DNA from 3 places in the Anaerosalibacter massiliensis genome. Region 2 is predicted to be linked to each of the others. Evidence: riboswitches for the same ligand, from Rfam matches in the RefSeq annotation. Region 2 holds a riboswitch; each other region holds the start of a gene.
What was found. A riboswitch is a leader RNA that binds a small molecule or an ion and turns the genes downstream of it on or off. The one in region 2 is predicted to bind thiamine pyrophosphate.
Positions count from the first base shown of each region.

Region 1: another riboswitch for thiamine pyrophosphate. It lies ahead of thiT (energy-coupled thiamine transporter ThiT); the one in region 2 lies ahead of NSA23_RS08515 (hypothetical protein).
Region 3: another riboswitch for thiamine pyrophosphate. It lies ahead of thiD (bifunctional hydroxymethylpyrimidine kinase/phosphomethylpyrimidine kinase); the one in region 2 lies ahead of NSA23_RS08515 (hypothetical protein).

Region 1 is NZ_JANJZL010000001.1:67,792-75,797, reverse strand. Features, by position in the region: gene NSA23_RS00500 (DAK2 domain-containing protein) at 1-1,589, opposite strand, end outside; gene NSA23_RS00495 (Asp23/Gls24 family envelope stress response protein) at 1,608-1,964, opposite strand; gene rpmB (50S ribosomal protein L28) at 2,168-2,359, shown strand; gene NSA23_RS00485 (hypothetical protein) at 2,399-2,575, opposite strand; gene NSA23_RS00480 (thiamine diphosphokinase) at 2,662-3,297, opposite strand; gene thiT (energy-coupled thiamine transporter ThiT) at 3,320-3,862, opposite strand; TPP riboswitch at 3,925-4,029, opposite strand; gene rpe (ribulose-phosphate 3-epimerase) at 4,073-4,720, opposite strand; gene rsgA (ribosome small subunit-dependent GTPase A) at 4,722-5,603, opposite strand; gene pknB (Stk1 family PASTA domain-containing Ser/Thr kinase) at 5,648-7,561, opposite strand; gene NSA23_RS00455 (Stp1/IreP family PP2C-type Ser/Thr phosphatase) at 7,576-8,006, opposite strand, start outside.
Region 2 is NZ_JANJZL010000004.1:267,173-275,178, reverse strand. Features, by position in the region: gene recQ (DNA helicase RecQ) at 1-1,684, opposite strand, end outside; gene lipA (lipoyl synthase) at 1,813-2,670, opposite strand; gene thiW (energy coupling factor transporter S component ThiW) at 2,763-3,263, opposite strand; gene thiC (phosphomethylpyrimidine synthase ThiC) at 3,284-4,597, opposite strand; gene NSA23_RS08515 (hypothetical protein) at 4,614-5,048, opposite strand; TPP riboswitch at 5,122-5,230, opposite strand; gene NSA23_RS08510 (DUF441 family protein) at 5,667-6,116, shown strand; gene rpsD (30S ribosomal protein S4) at 6,509-7,108, shown strand; gene NSA23_RS08500 (hypothetical protein) at 7,354-7,491, shown strand; tRNA gene NSA23_RS08495 (tRNA-Ala) at 7,653-7,727, shown strand; gene NSA23_RS08490 (CvfB family protein) at 7,748-8,006, opposite strand, start outside.
Region 3 is NZ_JANJZL010000006.1:12,972-20,977, forward strand. Features, by position in the region: gene NSA23_RS09830 (MurR/RpiR family transcriptional regulator) at 36-845, opposite strand; gene NSA23_RS09835 (NAD(P)/FAD-dependent oxidoreductase) at 2,216-4,162, opposite strand; gene NSA23_RS09840 (helix-turn-helix domain-containing protein) at 4,244-4,378, shown strand; gene thiD (bifunctional hydroxymethylpyrimidine kinase/phosphomethylpyrimidine kinase) at 4,498-5,277, opposite strand; TPP riboswitch at 5,651-5,764, opposite strand; gene NSA23_RS09850 (TIGR01440 family protein) at 5,959-6,504, opposite strand; gene NSA23_RS09855 (hypothetical protein) at 6,552-7,139, opposite strand; gene NSA23_RS09860 (aspartate kinase) at 7,173-8,006, opposite strand, start outside.

The DNA.
Region 1 (8,006 bases), on a different contig from region 2:
TCTTCTAATAACTCTCTTAAAATATTTGCTTTTTCTTCATCTATATTTTCACCATAGAAGATTGTTATAAGCTCAGTTTCTTCATCGGCAACTTTTTTAATAAGTTCTAAAGAAACATCTTGAATATCCTCTCCTATAGCTTTAATATCACCTTCACAAATACCAATAATATTATCTTTTTTTATTTTTATACCATCTATCTCTGTATCTCTAACAGCATAGGTAACTTGGCCTGTTTTAACATGCTCTACAGCCTCTTCCATAGTTTCAAGGTTTTCTTCTATATTATCTTCAAAATTAAAGTGTAAAAGTGCAACAATTCCCTCTGCTATTGTTTTGCTAGGAAATACATGGATATTTCTCTCACTCATTTCTTTTGCTTGATTAGCAGCAAGAACTATATTTCCATTATTGGGAAATATTATTATATTTTCACCGTTTACTTTCTCCACAGCATCTAGTATATCTTCTGTACTTGGATTCATAGTTTGCCCACCTGGAATTACATAATCTACACCTAAATCTTTAAATACCTTAGAAATTCCTTCGCCCATTGACACTGTTATAAAACTATATTTTTTAGTCTCCTTCTTAGAATCTATATTTATTACATTATTGTTTGTTTCATTATATTCTTCTTCCTGTATTAGTAAATTTCTATGCTGTATTCTCATATTATCAATTTTTATATCATTTAACTCCCCAACAGACAGTGCTTTTTCTAAAACTAATCCTGGATTATTTGTATGAACATGAACTTTAATTAAACTGTCTCCTCCTACAACCATTAGAGAATCTCCATATAAAGCTAACTCTTCTCTAAATTTTTCAACATCTTCATTTGTATTATTTATTATGAATTCAGTACAGTATCCAAATTTAATATCACTTGTTTCTAATTCATCCTTATGAACTTGATGTGTATCCTTCTTTTTAGAAGCAGTTAAACCTAAGTATTCAATTTCTCCTTTATTAGTTAATGCTCTAAAAGCTCCAGTTAGTATTACAATAAGTCCTTTTCCTCCTGCATCTACTACTCCAGCTTGTTTTAATACTGGTAGCAAATTAGGAGTATTGTTTAAAGATTCATTGCCATGTTCTATTACCTTACTCATGAAAACTATTATATCTTTTTCCCTTTTAGCTAAATCTAATGCGTATTCTGCACATTCTCTGGCAACTGTAAGGATAGTTCCTTCAGTAGGTTTCATAACTGCCTTATATGCCATATCTGCTGCCTGTTTAAAAGATTCAGCCAAATCTATTGTATTAGCTTTCTCTTTATCTTTTAAACCACTAGCGAATCCTCTAAAAAGCTGAGATAGTATAACTCCAGAATTTCCTCTAGCTCCCATCAGAGAACCATTACTAGCTGCCATAGCAACTTCACTAATAGTATTGTATTCTTCTAGCTCTAATACTTGTTTCATAGCAGATTGAACGGTTAAAGACATATTTGTGCCTGTATCACCATCTGGTACTGGAAACACATTTAGTGCATTAACATCTTCTTTATTTTCTTCTAGATAATTAGCTGCCCCAATAAATGCTTTTCTAAGCAGCAAACTATTTGCATATTCAATCTTCAATATTAGTACCTCCCCTTACTACTTTTGAACTCTAATCCCTTGTACATATACATTTATTTTTTCTACTTTAAGTCCTGTTAAGTTTTCCACATTATATTTAACTTTTTCTATTATGTTTCCTGCAACAACTGAAATTTTGACCCCATATTGTAATATAACATGTAAACCTATAGTTATTCTATTTTCTTCTGTATATACCTTAACACCTTTAGATAAATTTTCCCATTTAACTAATTCAAAAAGTCCTTCTGTTGCACTTTTGCTAGCCATACCAACTATACCATAACACTCCATAGCAGAAAGACCTGCAATAGTAGCTATTACATTATCATCTATACTAATAATTCCAAAATCATTATCTAATTTACCAGGCATTGTTAATCTCCTCCCTAATTAATTTATTTATGACTATATTTTACCTTATTGCAATAAATAGTTCAACTCTTACCATTTTATATTAATAAAATTCTTTCAATCTTGCAATTATACTATTCATTGTGTTAAAATATAATATGTTATTTTAAGATAATATATAAATTAAATATTATTTTTAATAGTTAGTCAAGGAGGTGTTTTACATGGCTAAATACTGTCAAGTATGTGGAAGAGGAAAAAGTCATGGACATAAAGTATCCTTTTCAAATAAAAAGCATAATAGAACCTGGGCTCCAAATGTGAGAAGAGTTAAAGCAATTGTAGAGGGTTCTCCAAGAAGAATCTATGCTTGTACAAAATGTTTAAAATCTGGAAAGGTAACAAGAGCATTATAAAAGAATTGGCTTCCAATACATATAGCGGAAGCCATCTTTTTATCCAGTTTTAATAAAAAATAATCCAATTATTAAAATAATAAGACCAAATATAAAAAACCAGATACTTACAGGTAAGACTTTTAATATTATTGATAATCCTACTAAAAACAGCAATATTCCTAATACTTTCTTTTTATTTAATCTACAATAAAATTTTCTAAATCTCTTTTTCACTTATATCACCTCAAAACAGTCTTTACAATATATTATTCAGTTTACATATTATAAGTTACAAAAGAAAAAAGCCTAAAATAGGCTTTTTAATCTCTAGATTCAATTATAAGGCATATTCCATTTTCGACTTTTATATATCCTTTCTCTTCTATTATTCTATTGCTTACCCCTAAGGTAGAAGAAAAGTTAAAATCAACTCTATCCGTTTCGTATTCAAATCCCTTTAAAGTAACCTTAGCCCCATCTGAATTTATAGGTAATACAGAAATAAAAACTCCATCTTCTTTTTTAATTTCCATCTCATCATCTATTATATGCATAGTATTCTTTTCATTTATTATTATTCCTTTTACACCTTGATTAAGTAATTCACTTAATAAGAATATATTAGCCAAAGTATGATCAATTCTACTACCAATAACTCCCATAAGAACAATCTCTTTAAAACCTTTGTCAATTAAATATTTTAAAGCTAATTCTGTATCTGTATAGTCCTTATGGGAGGGATACTTTAATATTGGAATATTTTTTTCCTTTATTTCTTTTAAAATATCTTTATCAATAGAATCTAAATCTCCAACTACTAAATCTGGTTGTATATCAGACTTCAAAATATATTTTGCTCCTCCATCAACAGCTATAATAAAATCCATCTCTTTAGATATAGATTTTAACTGGTTTAAATCATTAATTTCTCCATTAGAAACAACTAAACTCTTCATAAAAATCCTTCCATTCTTTTCATTATTTTTCAATTTTACTTAAAGGTTTCCATAAAAGCATTAATATTATAGATGAGATAATAAGTTCGGGAACTAAGTAGCCTCCATTATATATAGCAGAATATATCCAAGGATTTTGATTCCCCGCATACTCTGCAAAAAATACTACGCCTGAAAGAAGATGAGATATAAATCTTCCCCCTATAGATAATAATACTCCTAGAAATATTTTAAAATAATCTTTTCCATTTAACTTTCTACTTTTCATTTTTGCTATTCCAGCTAATCCTAAAAATCCATAAGCAATAAGATAATCTAATAAAAATTGAACTGGATGATAAAAATTAGGCTTTAGAATAAAATGTAATACACCATAAGTGGCGCCAACAAACACTCCTGGGCCTACTCCCCATCTCATAGCAAAAAACATTATAGGGATCATACTTCCTGCCGTAACAGAGCCGCCTTGAGGCGCTTCATATATTATAATATAACTCAATAAAATTGATAAAGCAATCATAACTCCCCCTTCAGCCAACATTCTAACATTCCATTTTTTATTCATTATATACACCTCCCTTTGTTTTTTAAAAAATAAACCCATTACCTGAAAAAAGTAATGGGTTATTAAAATAATATTATATTTCCTCCGCTAGCATTACCTAGTTCAGGTTTAAGGGTCGAAACAATTATTGTTTCCTCTCAGCCTCTAAAGCTCCCCAATAAAATATTAGATTTTAATTCAATTGTATCATATATAATTGTTTTGTACATATTATACCTCTTTAAACAATCTAACTCTTTCCACTATATTATCTGCTTTAAAGATATCTGAGCCTGCAACCAATATATCTGCACCCCAATCTGTAACTTCTTTTGCATTATCCAGTTTGATGCCTCCATCCACTTCTATTTCTATAGCTAAATCTCTATCATCAATTATTTTTCTAAGATGTTTAATTTTTCTTTCCATAGCTGGAATAAAGGATTGTCCACCAAATCCAGGATTGACCGTCATAATAAGTACCATATCTATATCTTCTAATACATATTCTATATTTTCTAAAGGAGTTGAAGGGTTTAAAGATATTCCTGCCTTCTTTCCACAGTTTTTAATATTTTGTATAGTTCTATGAAGATGAATAGTAGATTCTTCATGAACTGTAATAATATCTGCTCCTGCCTCAACAAACTCTTCAATATACCTTTCTGGTCTGTCTATCATCAAGTGTACATCAAATGGAATATCTGTAATACTTCTAATTTCCTTTATAACTGGTGGTCCAAAAGTTATATTTGGAACAAATATGCCATCCATTACATCTAAGTGGACAAAATCAGCACCACCTTCTTCTATTTTTCTAATTTCTTCTCCTAGTTTACTAAAATCCGATGATAAGATTGATGGTGAAATTTTTGCCATATCAATACCTCCTGTTATGTCTTTTGACTTCTTCTAAAAAATTTAAATAATTCTTATATCTTTCCCTACTTATATTTTCTGATTCAACTTGATTTTTCACTTCACAATTAGGTTCTTTAAAATGTAGACAACTATTAAACTTGCACCCATCACTATATTTTCTTATTTCTTTAAAATAATATTGTACTTCTTCTTCTCTTTTAATAAAATCTAACTCTAAAGAACTAAAACCAGGTGTATCTAATACATATCCACCTATTTCAAGCTCTATAAGTTCTACATGTCTAGTTGTATGTCTTCCTCTTTTAGTTTTCTTACTTATTTCACCTGTTTCAAGTTTTAAATTTGGTTGTATCTCATTTAAAACAGAAGATTTTCCCACTCCTGAAGGTCCTGCAAATACAGTTATTTCATCTTTAAGAGCTTCCTTTAATTCATGGATTCCTCTATTTAATTTACAACTAGATAATATAACTTTATAACCTATATCAGTATAAATTTTATAAATATCTTCTACAAAAGAACTGTTATCTAAATCTATCTTATTTATAACTATAACTACATTTAAGTTTTGTTCTTCTGATAATACTAGAAATCTATCTAAAAGCCATAGATTTAGAGATGGATCTTTAGCACTCATAACTACTACTGCTTGAGTAATATTAGCTACAGGAGGTCTAATAAGTTCTGTTTTTCTTTCCATAACTTCCTCCACATAGCCTGTCTTATCTAAGTCATTTACTCTTATTTTTACCTTATCTCCTATAAGGGGAGTTATATTATCTTCCCTAAAAACTCCCCTTGCCCTACATTCATATATTCCATTATTTGTTTTTACATAATAAAATCCACCTATACCTTTTATGATAATTCCTTCTACCATCCATTACCTCCCTAGGTTTAGTTATAATAAGTTTTTGATACTAATTATTGTTGTTCTCTCTGAGTATTAGTTTCTCCCTCTCCTGAACCTTCTCCTCCAGAGCCTGAGCCACTTCCTTCTCCTTCTTCTCCTGAACCTTCTCCTCCATGACCCGAACCATTTTCTTCTCCTTCTCCAGGTTTTTTACCCCCTCCTGGTTTTTTCTCGTTTTGATCTTTTTCATCTTTTGGCAGTTCTTTTTTCTCCTCTTCCTTAGGTTTTTTTGGAGGTCCGCTGCTTATAACTAAATCCACACTAGTATTTTGTTGTAATTGAGTTCCTTGATCATAACTTTGCCATAGTACTATACCTCTTTCTACACTGTTACTAACTTCATATCTAATATTGCCAACCACTAATCCTTTAGCGACAATACCTCTTTTAGCTTCATTTTCTTTTAGACCAATTAGTTTTGGCATAGTTGTAGTCCTGATTTCTGGTCCTTTACTAACAACTAGATTTATTTTACTACCTTCTTTTACTTCTGTACCTGATTCAATACTTTGACTCATAACTATATTTTTAGGAACACTATCACTATATGAATAGTCAACAACTCCTTCTTGAAGTCCCGCTTCTTCTAATAAAAAGCTTATTTCTCCTATATCTTTGCCAGTAAAATCTGGTACCTTTACTTTTTTATCACCTTTACTAACTATAACTTCAACAGAATATCCTTTTTTAACTGTCTTTCCTGGATCTTCACTTTGCCACATAATTTCTCCTTCTTTAAACTCGGAACTATATTTTCTTTCTTTAACAACAAACTCAAGATCCATTTCTTCTATTTTTTCTTTAGCCATCTCTTCTTGCATGCCCATCAAATCTGGTACCTTTACTTCTCTAGACATGAATCCATCTTTGAGTTTTAAAATTCCAAAGGCTATTCCATTTACTAATAAAAACGCAAGAAGTATACCTAAAAATACTGCTTTTTTATTTCCTTTTTTATCTTTTGGTTTCTTTTTTAGTTTCTTTTTTGGTTCCTTTTTTTTCTTTTCTTCATCTTCGTCACCATTTTCTCCTACTGGAGGCAATATTATGGTTTCTGAATCAAATCTATTTGTATCTTCAGTAAAATGTAAATCTTCATCTGAATATTTCACTTTTCTCAAATCCTCCAAAAGTTCTTCTGTATTTTTATATCTTCCTGCTTGATCTCTTTTAGCTGCCTTCATAATTATATATTCGATATTTTTAGGAATACTATGATCAATTTCACTAGGGGGAGTTATTTCTTCCTCTACATGTTTCAAAGCTACAGAAATAGGACTCTCTCCTTCAAAAGGAACTTTTCCAGTTATCATCTCATACATTACTATCCCTAGAGAATATATATCTGATTTTTCATCTGTAAATTTACCTCTTGCCTGTTCTGGTGAAAAATAATGGACTGAACCAATTACACTGGAAGTATTAGTCATAGTAGCTGAAGTTGCTGCTCTAGCTATTCCAAAATCTGTAACTTTTATCCTGCCATCATCTGTCACCATAATATTGTGAGGTTTTATATCCCTATGAACTATATGGTTTTTATGGGCATGACCTATAGCCTCAGCAATTTGCATAGCATAATTAATAGTTTCCTCTGGGCCTAATTTACCCTTTTCTTTTATAATATCCTTCAATGTCTTCCCTTTAATATATTCCATAACAATATAGTGAATATCATCTTCTACTCCAACATCATATATACCAACAATGTTTGGATGAGACAAACTAGCGGCTGCCTGGGATTCATGTCTAAATTTATTTATAAATTCTTCATCGGTAGTTAATTCATCTCTCAATATTTTTACAGCTACATATCTATTCAATAGTCTACATCTTGCTTTATAAACTACTGCCATTCCTCCCTCGCCTATTTTTTCGATTATTTCATATCTCTTCCCTAAAACCTTTCCAATTATCTCAACCATACTCTCACCTCAATTCATACCAATTTAATAGCCATTACAGTCACATTATCTACTCCACCTAGCTTATTTGCTCTTTCTACTAAATTATCACATGTCTTTTGTAAATCTACATTTTCCATTAACAATTTCTTTATCTCCTCATCACATATCATGTTGGTTAAACCATCAGTACATAATAATAGGATATCATTTTTATTAGTACTCTTAACTATAACATCAATATCAACTTCTTTATTTGTTCCAATAGCTCTGGTTATTATATTTTTTTGGGGATGACATTCAGCCTCTTCCTCACTTATACTTCCTGCTCTAACTAACTCAGCAACAAGAGAGTGATCTTCAGTTAATTGAACAAGTTTATCTTCTCTTAATAAATAAGCCCTGCTGTCTCCAATATGTCCTATATATAATTTATCCTCAGAAAAATAAGCCATTGTTATTGTTG
Region 2 (8,006 bases):
CTTTATTTTCTGGAAGATAGGCGCATATTTCTCTCAAAGTACTATCTGCAAATATAACATAGGGAGGAACATTCTTTTGCATTGCTATTTCCATACGAATACCTCTAAGTTCTTTAAATAACTCTCCATGTATAGTTAAATCTCTCTTAGGCAATTCTTCTCTCTTTTCTATTCTCTGATATACCTTTTTTTCTCCTTTCAATATTTCCATTGATTTAGGAGTCATTTGGACTACAGGAAATTTACTTCCTGTCACATGCAAATATCCATCTGCTATAAGAAGCAAAATCATATCTTTTATTCCCTTTTCAGTATATTCTTCCATAATTCCGTAAGTAGATACCTTATCTAATCCAAACTCTAAAATTCGCTTATCCTTTGAACCCATTAAAACTTTAGCAACCATAGTGGTACCGTATCTTTGATCCATTCTATATACACAGGATATAATCTTTTGTGCTTCTGTACTAATATCTTTTAACTCTCTATCATCTAAGCAATTACTACAAAAATTGCAATTATCCTTTCCATTTTCTTCACCAAAATAGTTTAAAAGTCTTTCTCTTAAACAATTTCTAGTATGACAATAATCTATCATATGTTGAAGATTTTTATAGGATATTTCTTTTCTCTTTGGATTGTAAGTACTTTGTTCAATAAGATATTTTTGTTTAAGTATATCCTGTGGAGAATATAAAAGAATACAATCACTTTTTTCTCCATCTCTTCCTGCACGACCAGCTTCTTGATAATAGGCTTCTATATTTTGCGGCATATTATGATGAATTACAAATCTAACATTAGATTTATCTATACCCATTCCAAAAGCATTTGTTGCAACTATAATTAAAATTTTATCATATATAAAATCTTCTTGAGTATTCTTTCTCTCTTCATTTGTCAATCCAGCATGGTATATACCTACATTAAAGCCTTTCTCTTTTAAAAAACTTCCTACACTCTCTACCTCTTTTCTAGTAGCACAATATATAATTCCTGACTCATCAGGACTATTTTCTAAATAATTAAGTATAAAGGCTTTTCTATCTGAAGATTTCTTTACTTCAAAATATAGATTAGGACGATCAAATCCTGTAATTATCTTTAATGGATTATCAAGCTTTAATATATTAGAAATATCCTCTACTATTTCTTCAGTAGCTGTAGCAGTAAAAGCACCTATAACTGGCCTATTCTCTAAGTTAGATATAAATTTAGGGATCTCTCTGTAACTAGGGCGAAAATCATGACCCCATTGACTAATGCAATGAGCTTCATCTACAGCAATTAAGGAAATATTTACTTTTCTAACAAATCTTAAAAACATTTCAGAATTAAGCCTTTCTGGTGCAATATATATAAGTTTATACTTACCTTTTAAACCTTCATCTATCCTTAAATTTTGTTCCTTTATAGATAATGTACTATTTATAAAAGTAGCAGAAATTCCAAATTCATTTAACGCATCTACCTGATCTTTCATTAAAGATATTAATGGAGAAATCACCAATGTAACTCCTTCTAATAATAGTGCTGGAATCTGATAGCATAATGATTTTCCCCCACTAGTAGGCATAATACCTAGTACATCTCTTCTATTTACTAAGCCATCTATTAGTTCCTTCTGTCCTTTTCTGAAATCTTCAAATCCAAAATATTCATGTAATACTGTCTCTGCTCTCATACAACTTTTCCTCCTTATAGCCTTGAACCACTACTTATACTTATTGTATCAAATAATAATGAATGTGAAAAATAGAAAATCGTCTATTTAAGTAAGAAAAACCTCAAAATAGACGATATTTATAATATTTATTTTATTAAATCAATTACCTGATCTGCATGATATGAACTCCTTACTAGTGGACCAGAAGCTACAAATTTAAAGCCCATTTTTAATGCCTTATTCTTATAATTTTCAAAAATGTCTGGATGGATATATTCAACAACTGGATGATGTTTTTTTGAAGGAGCAAGGTATTGTCCTATAGTCAATATATCACAATCTACTTTCCTTAAATCTTTAAATAAATCTATAACCTCTCCTTCCTTCTCTCCAAGTCCAACCATAATTCCTGACTTTGTCAATATATTCTTATCCATACTTTTTACATTTTCTAATAGTTTTAAAGATCTTTCATATATAGCCATAGGTCTTACCGTAGAATATAATTTTGGTATAGTTTCTACATTGTGGTTTATAACTTCAGGCTTAGATTCAACAACTTTAGATAGTGCTGTTTTATCTCCCTTAAAATCTGGTATAAGTACTTCTACAATTATACTTTCATTTAATTCTTTTATACTTTCTATTACCTTTGCAAAATGTTCAGCTCCACCATCAGGTAGATCATCTCTTGTTACAGATGTTATAACTACATACTTAAGTCCCAATTCTTTAACCGCATTAGCAACCTTTAAAGGTTCTTCTAAATCTACAACTTCTGGCTTTCCCGTTGTTACATTGCAAAAAGTACAGTTTCTAGTGCAATTACTTCCTAAAATCATAAAAGTAGCCGTTCTCTTGCTAAAACATTCCATAAGATTTGGACAATTAGCTTCTTTACATACAGTGTTTAGAGATAAACCCTTTACCAGATTATTTACATTATTTATCTCTCTATTTCCTCGTAGTTTTATATTTAACCATTCTGGCTTCCTACTTTCCATCTAAACGCCCCCTATTTTTAAAAGTAGAACCTAATATAGATACTAACATATAGGCTTATCTCATACAACACCACTATGTGTATAGCCTTTTATTACTTTGTATTAACTTGAATTTTTCTATTTTTTTCTACAATATTTAATATTACTAAAGATAATACACTACCTCCTATACTGCTTAAAATAAAAGGATATACAAAGAAAAGTACTGCTACTTCTTTTCCCATAATATATTTTGCTAGTGGAAAAGCTAAAAATCCTCCAAGTACTCCTGTTCCAAATACTTCTCCAACAGCTGAAATATATTTATTTTTAGTATATTTATAAAATAATCCAGCAATTAAAGCTCCAATCATGCTACCGGGAAAAGCTAAAAGACTTCCTGTCCCTAATATATTCCTTAAAAGAGATATAGAAAATGCTATACCTACACTATAGATTGGGCCTAATATGGTGGCAGATAAAACATTTATAACATGTTGAACTGGGAAACATTTTGATGCTCCTATTGGAATATATATTAAATTTCCAAGAGCTACTCCTATAGCCGTAAACATTCCAGCCATAGTCAACTTCTTAGTCTTTTTAGTTCCCAATTAAATCACCTTCATTTAAATTAATCATCATTTCTTAAAATATTTATGTCTTTTCCCTTCATTATTCTATTCATATTTCTCATTGAACACATTTTTCCACACATTGTACAGCTATCTTCATGCTCTGGAGTGGATTCTTTCCTATATCTTCTTGCCTTATCTTCATCTATAGCTAAACTAAACATTTTTTCCCAATCTAATTCTTGTCTTGCAATACTCATTTCTAAATCCCATTCTTTAGCACCAGATAATCCTTTAGCTATATCTCCTACATGAGCTGCAATCTTTGAAGCAATAATTCCTTCTTTCATATCATCTAAATCTGGAAGTCTTAAATGTTCTGCTGGTGTTACATAACATAGGAAGTCTGCTCCGCTACTTGCAGCTATTGCTCCACCGATAGCACTAGTTATATGATCGTATCCTGGAGCTATATCAGTAACTATTGGTCCCAGAACATAGAAAGGAGCACCATGACATATTTTTTTCTCAAGCAGCATATTTGCTTCTATTTCATTTATAGCTATATGTCCTGGGCCCTCTATCATAACTTGTACATTTTCTCTCCAAGCCCTTTTTGTTAGTTCTCCAAGGACTATAAGTTCTTCTATTTGTGGTCCATCTGTACCGTCTTCAATACATCCAGGTCTTAGTGCATCTCCAAGGCTTATAGTCATATCATACTTTTTACATATATCTAGAAGCTCATCAAAATATTCGTAGAATGGATTTTCCTTATTATTCAATTCCATCCAAGCATATAATAAAGAACCTCCCCTTGATACTATATTTGTAATTCTATTATTTTTTTTAAAAACTTCTGCTGTCCTTCTATTCATACCTGCATGGATTGTTACAAAATCCACTCCATCTTCTCCATGTTTTCTTACTACGTCTAGAAATTCTTCTGAAGTAATATCTTTTAATTCTTTATCATAAAATCCTACTGCATCATATACTGGAACAGTCCCTATCATAGATGAAGAGGCCTCAACTAATCTTCTTCTAAACTCTTCAGTTTTTCCAAAAGAACTTAAATCCATTATAGCTTCTACATTCATATCTATTGCATTTTTTACCTTCTCAAGTTCTTTATCTACATCAGGACAATCTCTAGAAATACCTAAATTTACATTTATCTTAGTTCTAAGCCCCTCTCCTATTCCTTCGGGAATTAATGAACTATGTTTTTTATTTGCAGGTATAACGATTTTTCCCTCGCCTATTTTCTTTCTTAAAATTTCTACATCAATATTCTCTTTTTCTGCCACTATCTCCATTTCCTTTGTTACAATACCTTTTTTAGCTGCATCCATTTGAGTAGTATACTCCATTTAAAATTCCCCCTTATTATTTTTTTATTTCTTCAGAAGATATACTTTCTTGACTTTTATATAAAAATGCCTTTTTCTCTAGTTCATATACTCTGAACCTTAGTTGTTCATAGAGTTTTGACTCTTCATAATATTCTATAACCTTTAGACATTCTTCAATACTTCTTAAACCTTCTTCTGCTCTTTTAAAATTAGATATAAGTAAACTTTCTATGTTACTTTTCTTATCTAAATCCTTTTCTCTTGATGCATCAAGGCCTATATCTGTTAAAGAACCTCTGTCTTTAAACAATTGAGTATTTGAAAAACTCTTCCTCACTAAATGCCTTATCTCCCTTGCTTCTCTTGATATTTCTTTGTTTTCAAATATAAATCTTTCTATATCTTCTATAACTCTAAGTCCTTCTGATACCCTGTTTATATTTGCATCTATTATCCTATAGATACTCAATATACATATAACCCCCTTTCAAAAAACAAAAAGCTATACACTTCCAACAGAAGCATATAGCTAAGTATCAAAATAAGCATAAAAAAACAAGTCCCTCCGCTGGAATTACCCAAATCAGGTTCTTAGGGTCAGGAATAACATTCCTATCTCAGCCTATTATATAAGCCCCCCTTTAAATTTCTATTCAATTTTATAATATGATTTCTTTCCTATATATTTATCATATCACTTTTTAGTATTAACTGAAGCTTCCACCGCTAAAACCGATGGAGTTCCTGAGGAACTATATAGATTTCTTTAATACTGTCAATATATCTATATAGCTACAACATATTAAAACTATCTATTTTCCCTAAGATTTTCACTAACTATGCACGTTCCAATGGACCACATTAGCATCAGCATAAGGCCCGCTTCAAAGCCTTTCGTTAACTACAACATATCACAACTAGAAACAAAATGCAAGTTTTACATACACAAAAGCCTAATCATCCTATGTCTTGAAACATAGGATGATTAGGCTTAGCTTCTATAAAATTAGCTTTATATTTCATGTGATATATTTCCTATATCCGAATATATTATAAAGATATAGATAATGTGATTGGAGATATGTATATGATTAATAAAATTGTAATATTTATAATAATTTTAATTTCAGCTACAGCAAAAAACAAGTATATGACATTTGCTGCAATTGTCATTCTATTATTATCATTTTTAAATAATAGATATTTAAATAGTCTAATTAAAAATCACTTTCTAAATATTGGAATGACCTTTCTAATGATTTGGATGCTATCCTCTTTATTAAATGGAAAAAACACCTTAAACTTACTGAATATAGAGAAATTTTTAAATATAAATGGAATTGTATCTTTTATAGTTGGTTTTTTCGTAGTTATAATTGCATCAAAAGGATTAACCTTTCTAAATGAAGACCCTTCTGCATTAATAGGTGTAGTAGCAGGCTCTATTATTGGAGTGACTTTTTTTAATGGAATACCCGTAGGTACTTTAACTGCCTCTGGTATAGCTTTTTTAATTATTAAATTAATTAAACATTAACATTTTTCGCTATGTAACATAGTCTATAGTAGGATTTAAATTCCCTATTCCTGATCAGGAGGTGTATTATAATGACAAATAAAGATTGTGGTTGGAATGGAATGATAAACTGCCCAGACACTTCATTACTATTCTTCTTCTTATTATTGGTAGTTATCTTCTGTGATTTTTGTAAAGACTGCTAGTATTAAAATGATCAAATAAACTTAAATATAGTGTAGTAAATAACGGATAGATAATTTGATATTTTATCTATCCGTTATTTTTTTATATCAAAAATAGTCAATATTATATGTAAATGATATTGATTATCATTTACATATATGTTATTATAGAGTATATAAATATTGGTCTTAAATTATCGCGGCAAATATAATTTTGGAGATGATAATTTGGCAAATATGCAATATCCTAGATTTAAACAATGTAGAAGACTAGGACTAAATGTATGTGGTCATCCAAAGGCTATGGATAGAGCTCACAAAGGTACTTCTAGGTCAGATAAAAAGCTTTCAAATTATGGAATGCAATTATTAGAAAAGCAAAGACTACGTGCTTATTATGGAGTAATGGAAAAACAATTTGTAAAGTATGTAAGAGAAGCAAAAAAGAAGAAAGAACAAACTGGTCATGCTTTAGTTAAAATATTAGAGTCTAGATTGGATAATTTAGTATACAGATTAGGATTTGCCTCTTCTATAAGGCAAGCAAGACAAATGGTAGTTCATGGTCATATATTATTAAATGGCAAGAAAGTGGACATACCTTCTTATAGAGTTAAAACTGGAGATACTATTTCTTTAAAGGAAAAATCACAAAATGTAGAACTCTTTAAGGAAAATTTCTATTCTAACTTTCTTATTAGCTATCCTTATTTAGACAAAGATAAAAATATTTTCTCTGGTAAATATGTAAGATATCCCAATAGAGATGAAGTACCTATTGAAATAGATGACCAATTAGTAGTTGAATATTATTCAAAACTTATATAACGATAAAAAGGCATTTGAAATTTCAAATGCCTTTATTTTTTTATTGAAATACCAAAAAATACTATAATAAGTAATAATAAAGTAATTTTTTTCATATGATTATAATAAGATATCATTTTAGTAAAGTTTAAATATAAACTTTAAACAAGCTCAAAATATCTTCTTATCCATATTTCTTTTATCTAAAAATCTTTACTTACCATAGTCAAAAATCCAATTAATTCTATCTACAGGAGGTGAGTAAAATGACAAATCTAGAAAATATCTTAAGTTTTTTAACTATTCTACTTAACTTCCTAATCCAATTAATAAAGTTTGAAAATGCAAAAATCAGTAAGAACTCTTCCAAAAAGAAGAGTTCTAGAAGAAAGAGAAAAGCTTGATTTATAGGGGAGTTGCCTCTCCCCTATAAAGCCTCTCAATTTATATTATATCATTTAAAAAGAATTTTATGACATAAATTTTAGTTGATTTAAATTTTCATGTCATGATATTTCCCAATACCTTGACCAAATACTAAAAACATAGTATATTATTATTAAATGGGGACATAGTTCAGTGGGAGAATGTTTGACTGGCAGTCAAAAGGTCAGGGGTTCAAATCCCCTTGTCTCCACCAATATAAGTCCATAACATAACCTATCTTTTTATCCTAATACCATTTCTCATAAATTCAATTTGTCTTTCTTTTAATAGTCTTCCTACGGCTCTTTTAAATGCACTTTTACTCATATTTAATTCTCTTCTTATTTTCTCTGGTGAACTATTATCATTCAATTCTAGTTCTCCTTTGTTACTTTTTAACTTTTTTAAAATTTTATTTGCATCTCTGTCCATTTGTTTATATGATTTTTTTCTTAAACTTAAGTTTAACTTTCCATCTATTCTTACTCTAGTA
Region 3 (8,006 bases), on a different contig from region 2:
GCTGATTTTTATTATGAAATTAAGCAAATAATTACTCATTTAATTGAACGAGATATTTTTTCTTTCATATATTTAATTTTCTTTTCATCTATTTCAAAAAGATAATAACAAATTTGCTCTATAATGAAAAGCTGAGACATTTCCGTAATAAGGGTACTTCCTTCTTGATCCACTTCTTTGCCAGCTGTATAAATAATTAAATCTGCAATTTTTGTTATAGGAGATCTAGAATGGTTGGTAATTGCTATTGTTTTTGCATTATTCTGCTTCGAGTTTTTTAAACAATTAAGAGTTTCTATTGTATCACCTGTTATACTAAAAGCTATCGCCGTATCCTTCTCAGTTATTAGATGAGATGATACTAATTGTATATGTTGCTCAGTAAAAGAATACGCCTTATATCCAAGACGCATCAATCTACCTTGAGCACCTTGTGCTGCTAATCCAGAAAAACCAACCCCAAATAAATAAATTGTTTGACTTCCCTTAATCCATTTTGCAGCTTGTCTTAAACTCTCTATATCAGTCAGCTGCATAGTTTCATCAAGCATTTGAATCATTTCATTATAAACCCCACAACCTTTTTTTCTAAAATCAGGCTCCTTTGGATTACGTAAGTTTTTAGCCATATTTGTTTTAAAATCATGATATCCTGAAAATCCTATTTTCTTAAAAAAACGAAATATTGTAGCTTCTCCTACACCACATTCCTCTGAAAATTCACTTAAAGAAGTAAATACTATGTTTTGGTAATTTTCTAATATATACTTAGCCACAATTTGTTCACTTGGTGTAAGCGAAGGGTATACACTTTTTATTTTTGTCAAAAATTCAGATGCCATCATATAAATATATTTCCTCCTAACTCCAATAAAATACATAATGTATTATCTTACAATATTAACAATTAATCTAATAATACCTTTTCTATTTCTGTATTCCATAATAAAATTTCTTCAATTAAATTTTAATACCTTATATTACTTTTGTCTACTTTATAAAATATCACAAACGCCAACATAGATTTGATTCTAAATATTACATTTATTAAATTATTTAAACAATCTAAGCGTAAAATCACCATTGTCTCTAGAATTCTTTCAATTCTGTAGTAACATATAACGGATTATAATTCATTAGAAATCAAATTTTGTTCATTTAGCTTTCTACAAAAACTATTTTAATTTATTTGCAATTAATTATACATAAGCTAGATAATTAGCTAGTATCTAGTTGCAATTATAAATAATATTAAAATCTAGTAGATATAGTATTTTATTTCTTATCGTAGACTTATTTTTTAATACCTCTCTTAAATTAATAAAGGGGGAATAATTATCCCAAAATCAGATTTAGCTATTATATTTGGTATACGCCCACTCATAGACAGAAACACTAGGTTTGGTATATTGTTTTCTATATCCTCATCCACATTCCTCATATTCTATCTAACTGTAGTGATGAACAAATCCGTAAATTTATTTTTAATTTTAACTTTTCCCCATTATATTTTATTATTCTTGAACTTGTTTTTTATTCTAAAAAACATCATTATATATTTTATTATCTAGACATACTTCAAAATCTAAATGTCATCATCCCGCTACTCTTCATATTATCAGTAATACTTGAATCTATCTTTAGAAAATAAAGCTAAATAAATTATATAATCTATTCCCAGATTTTAAATTCTATTCTCTGACAATTTATTTATCTAAAAGTATACCAAATATTGTTCTTATTACAAGATAATTTATATCATATACCATAAACTTCTTCATCAACTATAATACGTTTTTTAAAAAAAGATACCGAAAAAGCAAAGAAATCTAGGTTTAATAATATTGAAATTTATGAAACTCATTGATATTTAATTAATGGGTTTTCATCACCATTTTCGACTAAATACGAGTACAATAAAAATCTATAATACAGGACTAGCTTTTAATATATTTATATTTGAAAAAATAAGCTATAAGAATTTCTATAGAATTATTAAAAAATAGCTATTTTCATATTCCATTGATATTATAAATTTTTCTTCTGCAGTATACTTACTTCTTTTTAACATAAAAAAGCCCCTTAAGATATCAAATTTTTATTTTTTAATCTATCTACCTTAAGGGGAGTATATAGATGCCTTATCCATTATTTTTAAAAAAGTTTATATCTGGATTTTTCCTGTCTAATATATTTTTAACTCTCCGTACCTTATTTATTCTAGGGTATAGGCTAAATCAAAACCTGTTTGTGTTGCATTAGAAATTTTTCCTGGTTTAGTTGCATCTCCTAAAATCATTACATTATTGAAATTATTTTGTATATCTTTTACAAACTCATTATTTTCTACACTAGTAACTCCCAATGAAAGTACTACATAATCTGTTTCTATGGCTATTTTTTCATTATTATTAGTATTTAGTACATTTACTTTTCCATTATCTATCCCAACTAATTTTCTACAAGGTATCATTTTTACACCGTATTTTTCAAGTCTAGTAGTTATATCATATAATACTGAGCGATAGACTCCAGGACCTATTTCATTTAGCATTTCTACTACTTTTACTTTATTGCCTTTTTCAGCTAAATACTCTGCAGTTTCTAACCCTGTCATTCCAGATCCTACTACTACTATTTTCTTATTCTTCACATCCATTTCCTTATCTAATACATTAGTTGCTAATACTACATTTTCTCCATGAATTCCTGGTAACTCTGGTACTATATTTTTTCCACCTATTGCTATAAATACTGAATATGGATTGAGAGCTTTTATTTCTTCTATAGTAGGCGATGAACCCAACCTAATATCTACTCCAAGTTGTCTCATTTGATATTCCATATTATCTATTAAATTTTGTAATCTTTCTTTGCAAGGTGGTTTACTTCCTAAATACACACTCCCCCCAAGATTATTTTTCTTTTCAAATAGTACTACCTTAAATTCTCTTTCAGCTAATACTCTAGCAGCTTCCATTCCTGCTGGTCCTCCACCTATGACTACTATTGTCCTTCCTTCGCCATTTTTCCTATAGTCGCTATATTCATTCTCATAGCCCAGTCTAGGATTTACAGCACATTCCACTGTTTTTCCATTCATCAATTGTTCTATACAATGTAAACAAGCTATACAAGGTCTTATTTCCTTTTCCCTTCCTTCCTTTGCCTTCTTTGCCCACTTAGAATCTGCAAGTTGTGCCCTACCTAGAGCTATAAAATCACAATTTCCTTCTTCTAAAAGCTTTTCTGCAAATTCCGGAGTTTTAATAGCATCACAAGCAATTACTGGTATTTTTACATTATCTTTTATTCCTTGAGCTAAATGTTTCTTCCATCCTTCTTTATAAGAAATTGGTTCAATAATTGTTATACCTGATTCATAAGTACCTGAGCTTACATTTATAGCATCTATCCCTATACTTTCTAAATATCTAGCCATCTTTATAGCTTCTTCGTGAGTTATTCCACCTTCAACAAATTCATCTCCATCTATTCTCACACTTATTGGGAAATTTGGTCCACAAATATGTCTTATTCCTAAAATTATTTCTGTTACAAATCTCATCCTATTGTTAAAGCTTCCACCGTATTTATCAGTTCTCCTATTTGTCAATGGGCTTAAAAATTGACCTATTAAATATCCATGAGCACCATGAAGTTCAATACCATCTATTCCTGCTGTTTGTGCTATCTTAGCTCCTATGACAAATTTCTTTACAAGTCCTTCTACTTCTTCAGTAGTCATTTCTCTTGGCTTTTCACCTACAGTCTTACATGTTATAGGACTTGGTGCTACAATTTGTCTTCCTTCAATAAGTCTGCTATAAGACTGTCTCCCTGGGTGATGGAGTTGTAAAAATATCTTTGTACCATGTCTATGGACTGCTCTAGCCAATTTTTCTAATCTAGGTATGTGTTTTGCCTCTATGGCACATAATTGATTTGGTAATCCAACTCCTGTTTCATTGTCAATTCTAGTGATTTCTGTGATTATTAAACCACAGCCACCTTCTGCTCTTTCTTCATAATATCTAATTATTTCATCTGAGGCTTCTCCCGTTGATGTAGCTAATGATGTTCCCATTGCTGGCATTACTATTCTGTTTTTAAGATTCACTTTCCCTATACTACCTTTCTCGAAAAGATTTTTATACTCCATAGATAAACCCCCTTATTAGTAATATAAAGTTATATATAACTTTATATTAAATAGGATTATGTTACCATTAATAGATTATTCATACATAGAAATACTATGAATTATAGATTGAATAAAATAAGAGAAATAGGAAATATAGCTTTAGACAACAGCGAAGAGATATTTAGACTCAATATGTCAATAAAGATATTAGAATATATACTCAATATACATTAACGAGAATCTTCTTAACCCTTACATAAGGCAAAAAACCTAATCCATAGAGCCTAATCTTTTCAGATTTATTATCTAAATATTAAATGTAAAAAATTGGCCTATGGATTGCCAATATGAATCTATAATCTATATAGATGATCTAAAGGTCCTTTACCCTTTCCTAAATCTAAACCTGCTTTTATTGCTCCAGTTAAATATTCTTTAGCTTCTTCTACTGATTCTAATATATCCATACCTTTAGCAAGATTTACTGCTATAGCTGAAGATAAGGTACAACCCGTTCCATGAGTATTTGGATTAACTATTCTCTCTCCTGCTAGCCAATAGCATTTCCCATCCATATATAATAAATCATCAGCACAATTTTCTAAATGGCCACCTTTAACTAGTACTGCTCCCTTTATTAATTTATCTATTATTCTAGCAGCCTTTTCCATATCCTTTCTATTATTTACTTCTATGCTACTTAATAGTTTGGCTTCAAACATATTTGGTGTGATAATATCCGCCAATGGCAATAATTCTTGAATTAAAGTTTTAGTTGCAGTAGATTTCATTAAAGAGTTTCCACTAGTTGATACCATAACTGGATCTACTACTATATTCTTTCCATCATACTCTTTTAATTTTTCAACTATTACCCTTATTATATTTTCATTTGATATCATTCCAATTTTTATTGCATCAGGATAGATATCAGTAAATACTGCGTCTAATTGTTCCCCTATAAATTCTGGAGATAAATCTACTACATTTGTTACGCCGGTGGTGTTTTGTGCTACTACAGAAGTAATAACACTCATTCCATAGGTTTTATGAGCAGCAAAGGTTTTCAAATCTGCCTGTATACCTGCTCCCCCACTAGGATCTGTACCTGCTATAGTTAATAATTTTTTCATAATTTCTCAACCTCCAATTGACTAAAATTATCAATATATATCTACAACTTCCCTTATTTCTTCCAAATCAGATAAGTCTGATTCATTTTTTACTGCAACAATGTTTAAACCACATTTTTTAGCTACTAATATACAATGGAGAGTATCTTCAAACCTTATATATCCTTAGGTTTTAATCTAAGTCTATTAGTTGTATTTTGAAAAATTCAGATTGTTCTTTACTTAAACCAAGGTCTTCAGCAGTTTGGATAAATTTAATATAATCTTTAATGTAATGTACAATTGAATTTTACTTCTATACATTTTCAAAGATGTTTTTAAACCCTAATATTCCTCTATTTTTATATAAAAAAGACTTGCCATTGCAAGTCTCATTATAAATTCTTAAATGATCCCTACGTTGGCATTATCCAAATCAGGTTATATGGTCGAACTGATACCACAGCTCCTCTCAGCAAAGTTTATCTAAGCCCCCATTTTTATATTCTCTTGTACTTTAATCATATCATAAATTGTTGAAATAAATCCAATAATCTTGCGTTACCTTTTTATTTGTAAATATTTGTTATTGTCAATTTATAGTATAAATTGACAATAACAAATATAGGGATAGTATTTTGATAATCATATACATTAACAAAATACTATCCCCGTATCCAATTTCAAACTAATATTTGAGTATTATTCATACTTTGCCCTTTCTCCACCAATAAGTTTTGGTCTTACTCTAGCTGCAGTCAAATGGGCTGAGCCAATATTTTTAATAGACAATCTTACTGGAACAGCTACTCTTTTTAAATGCATGCCAATAAAAGTATCTCCTATATCAAGACCTGCATCTGCCTGTATTTCTTCAACTACTACTGGATTGTCTAAAGCTCTATAATAAGCAGAGCTTAATGATCCCCCTGCCTTAGGATGAGGTACTACTGTAACAGGTGTTAATCCATATTTTTTAGCACATCGTTCTTCTATAATTAAAGCTCTATTTAAATGTTCACAACATTGAACAGCTAGAAATATGTTTTCTCTTTTGATAATAGGCATTATACTATTAATAAGTTCTACCCCAATATCTGGTACAGAGGCAGAACCAATAGTTTCACCAATAATTTCACTAGTACTACCACCTATAACTAAAATGTCTTCTTCTTTTAAATTAGCTTTCTCTAATAATTCTTCTACTGCACTAATAAAATCTTCTTTTAAATTTTCTAATTTATCCATAAAAAACACTTCCTTTAAAAATTGTTAAAGTATTGAATAATAAAGTTTTATGATATAATAGATTTGAGATTATTTATGTCACGCCAATTCTTTGCAGTTATTTGTTCTACAGATCTAAAGTCTTCTCTCATTTCTTTAACTTCATCATGAACATATTGAACTTCTGATTTTAATTCCTTTCTAGTCATATCATGTTCATTTTTTATACGTTCTTCTATTGACTTAAAGCGATTATCCATCTTTTCTTCTAATAACTTAAACTGGTCTTTAGTATTCTTTTCTGAATCTGAAAACTTATTGTCTAATGATTTAAACTGCTCTTCAGTGCTTTTTTCTAAGTCTGAAAATTTATTATCTAATGATTTAAACTGCTCTTCAGTACTTTTTTCTAAGCCTGAAAATTTATTATCTAATGATTTAAAATGCTCTTCAGTACTTTTTTCTAAGCCTGAAAATTTATTATCTAATGATTTAAAATGCTCTTCAGTGCTTTTTTCTAAGCCTGAAAATTTATTATCTAATGATTTAAACTGCCCTTCAGTGCTTTTTTCTAAGTCTGAAAGTCTGCTGTCAAATGAATTAAATTGCTTTTGAATGTCACCTAGTATCATCAAAATTTTTTCTTCATTATCCATAGCATTATCCCCCAGCCATTTTATTATATTATATCATAAACTAAATTCTTTAACTATATCTGAAATAAGTTTCTTTTTATCCTCTTTACTAATAACATAGGATATACTAAATTCAGTATTAATCACCTGCTTTACTTTTATGTTATTGTCATAAAATGTTTTAAATATTCTAGTATGATAATCTGCCACTAAATTAATTCCTGTCCCAATTAGAGTTACTTTCATAGAATCTTCATCTTTAACAACTTTTATTGGATTAATTTCCGAGTAAACTAATTCTTCTATATTATCAATTGAACCATAATCATCTTTTGAACATATGAACGATATGTTTATAGCTTCATTTGGAATATTCAAAACATTTATAGTATTTATATCTACTCCAATGCTGATTAAAGTATTTAAAAAATTTATTATTTCATGTTCACTATTATTAATATTTAATATATTTATTATAATACAACTTTCATCTATTGATAATCCTGTTATTTTGCTTTCTTCCACCTTGCTAACCTCCCCTATAAAAGTACCCTTACTATCAGTAAAACTTGAAGCTAAATAAATTGGTACATTATATTGTTTAGCTAATTTTATGGCTCTTTTATCTAATACTTTTGTGCCAGAAGAAGATAGAGAAAGCATTTCATTATAGTCAATGTATTCTATTTTCTTTCCATTAGAAAATATTCTTGGATCTACAGAATATACACCTTCTACATCAGTATATATCTCACATATACAATTAAGTCTTCCTGCTAGAGCTACAGCAGTAATATCCGAACCTCCTCTGCCCAAGGTTGTTATATCTCCTTTATTATCAATTCCCTGAAAACCTGGAACTATAACTACTTTCCCCTGCTTTAAATA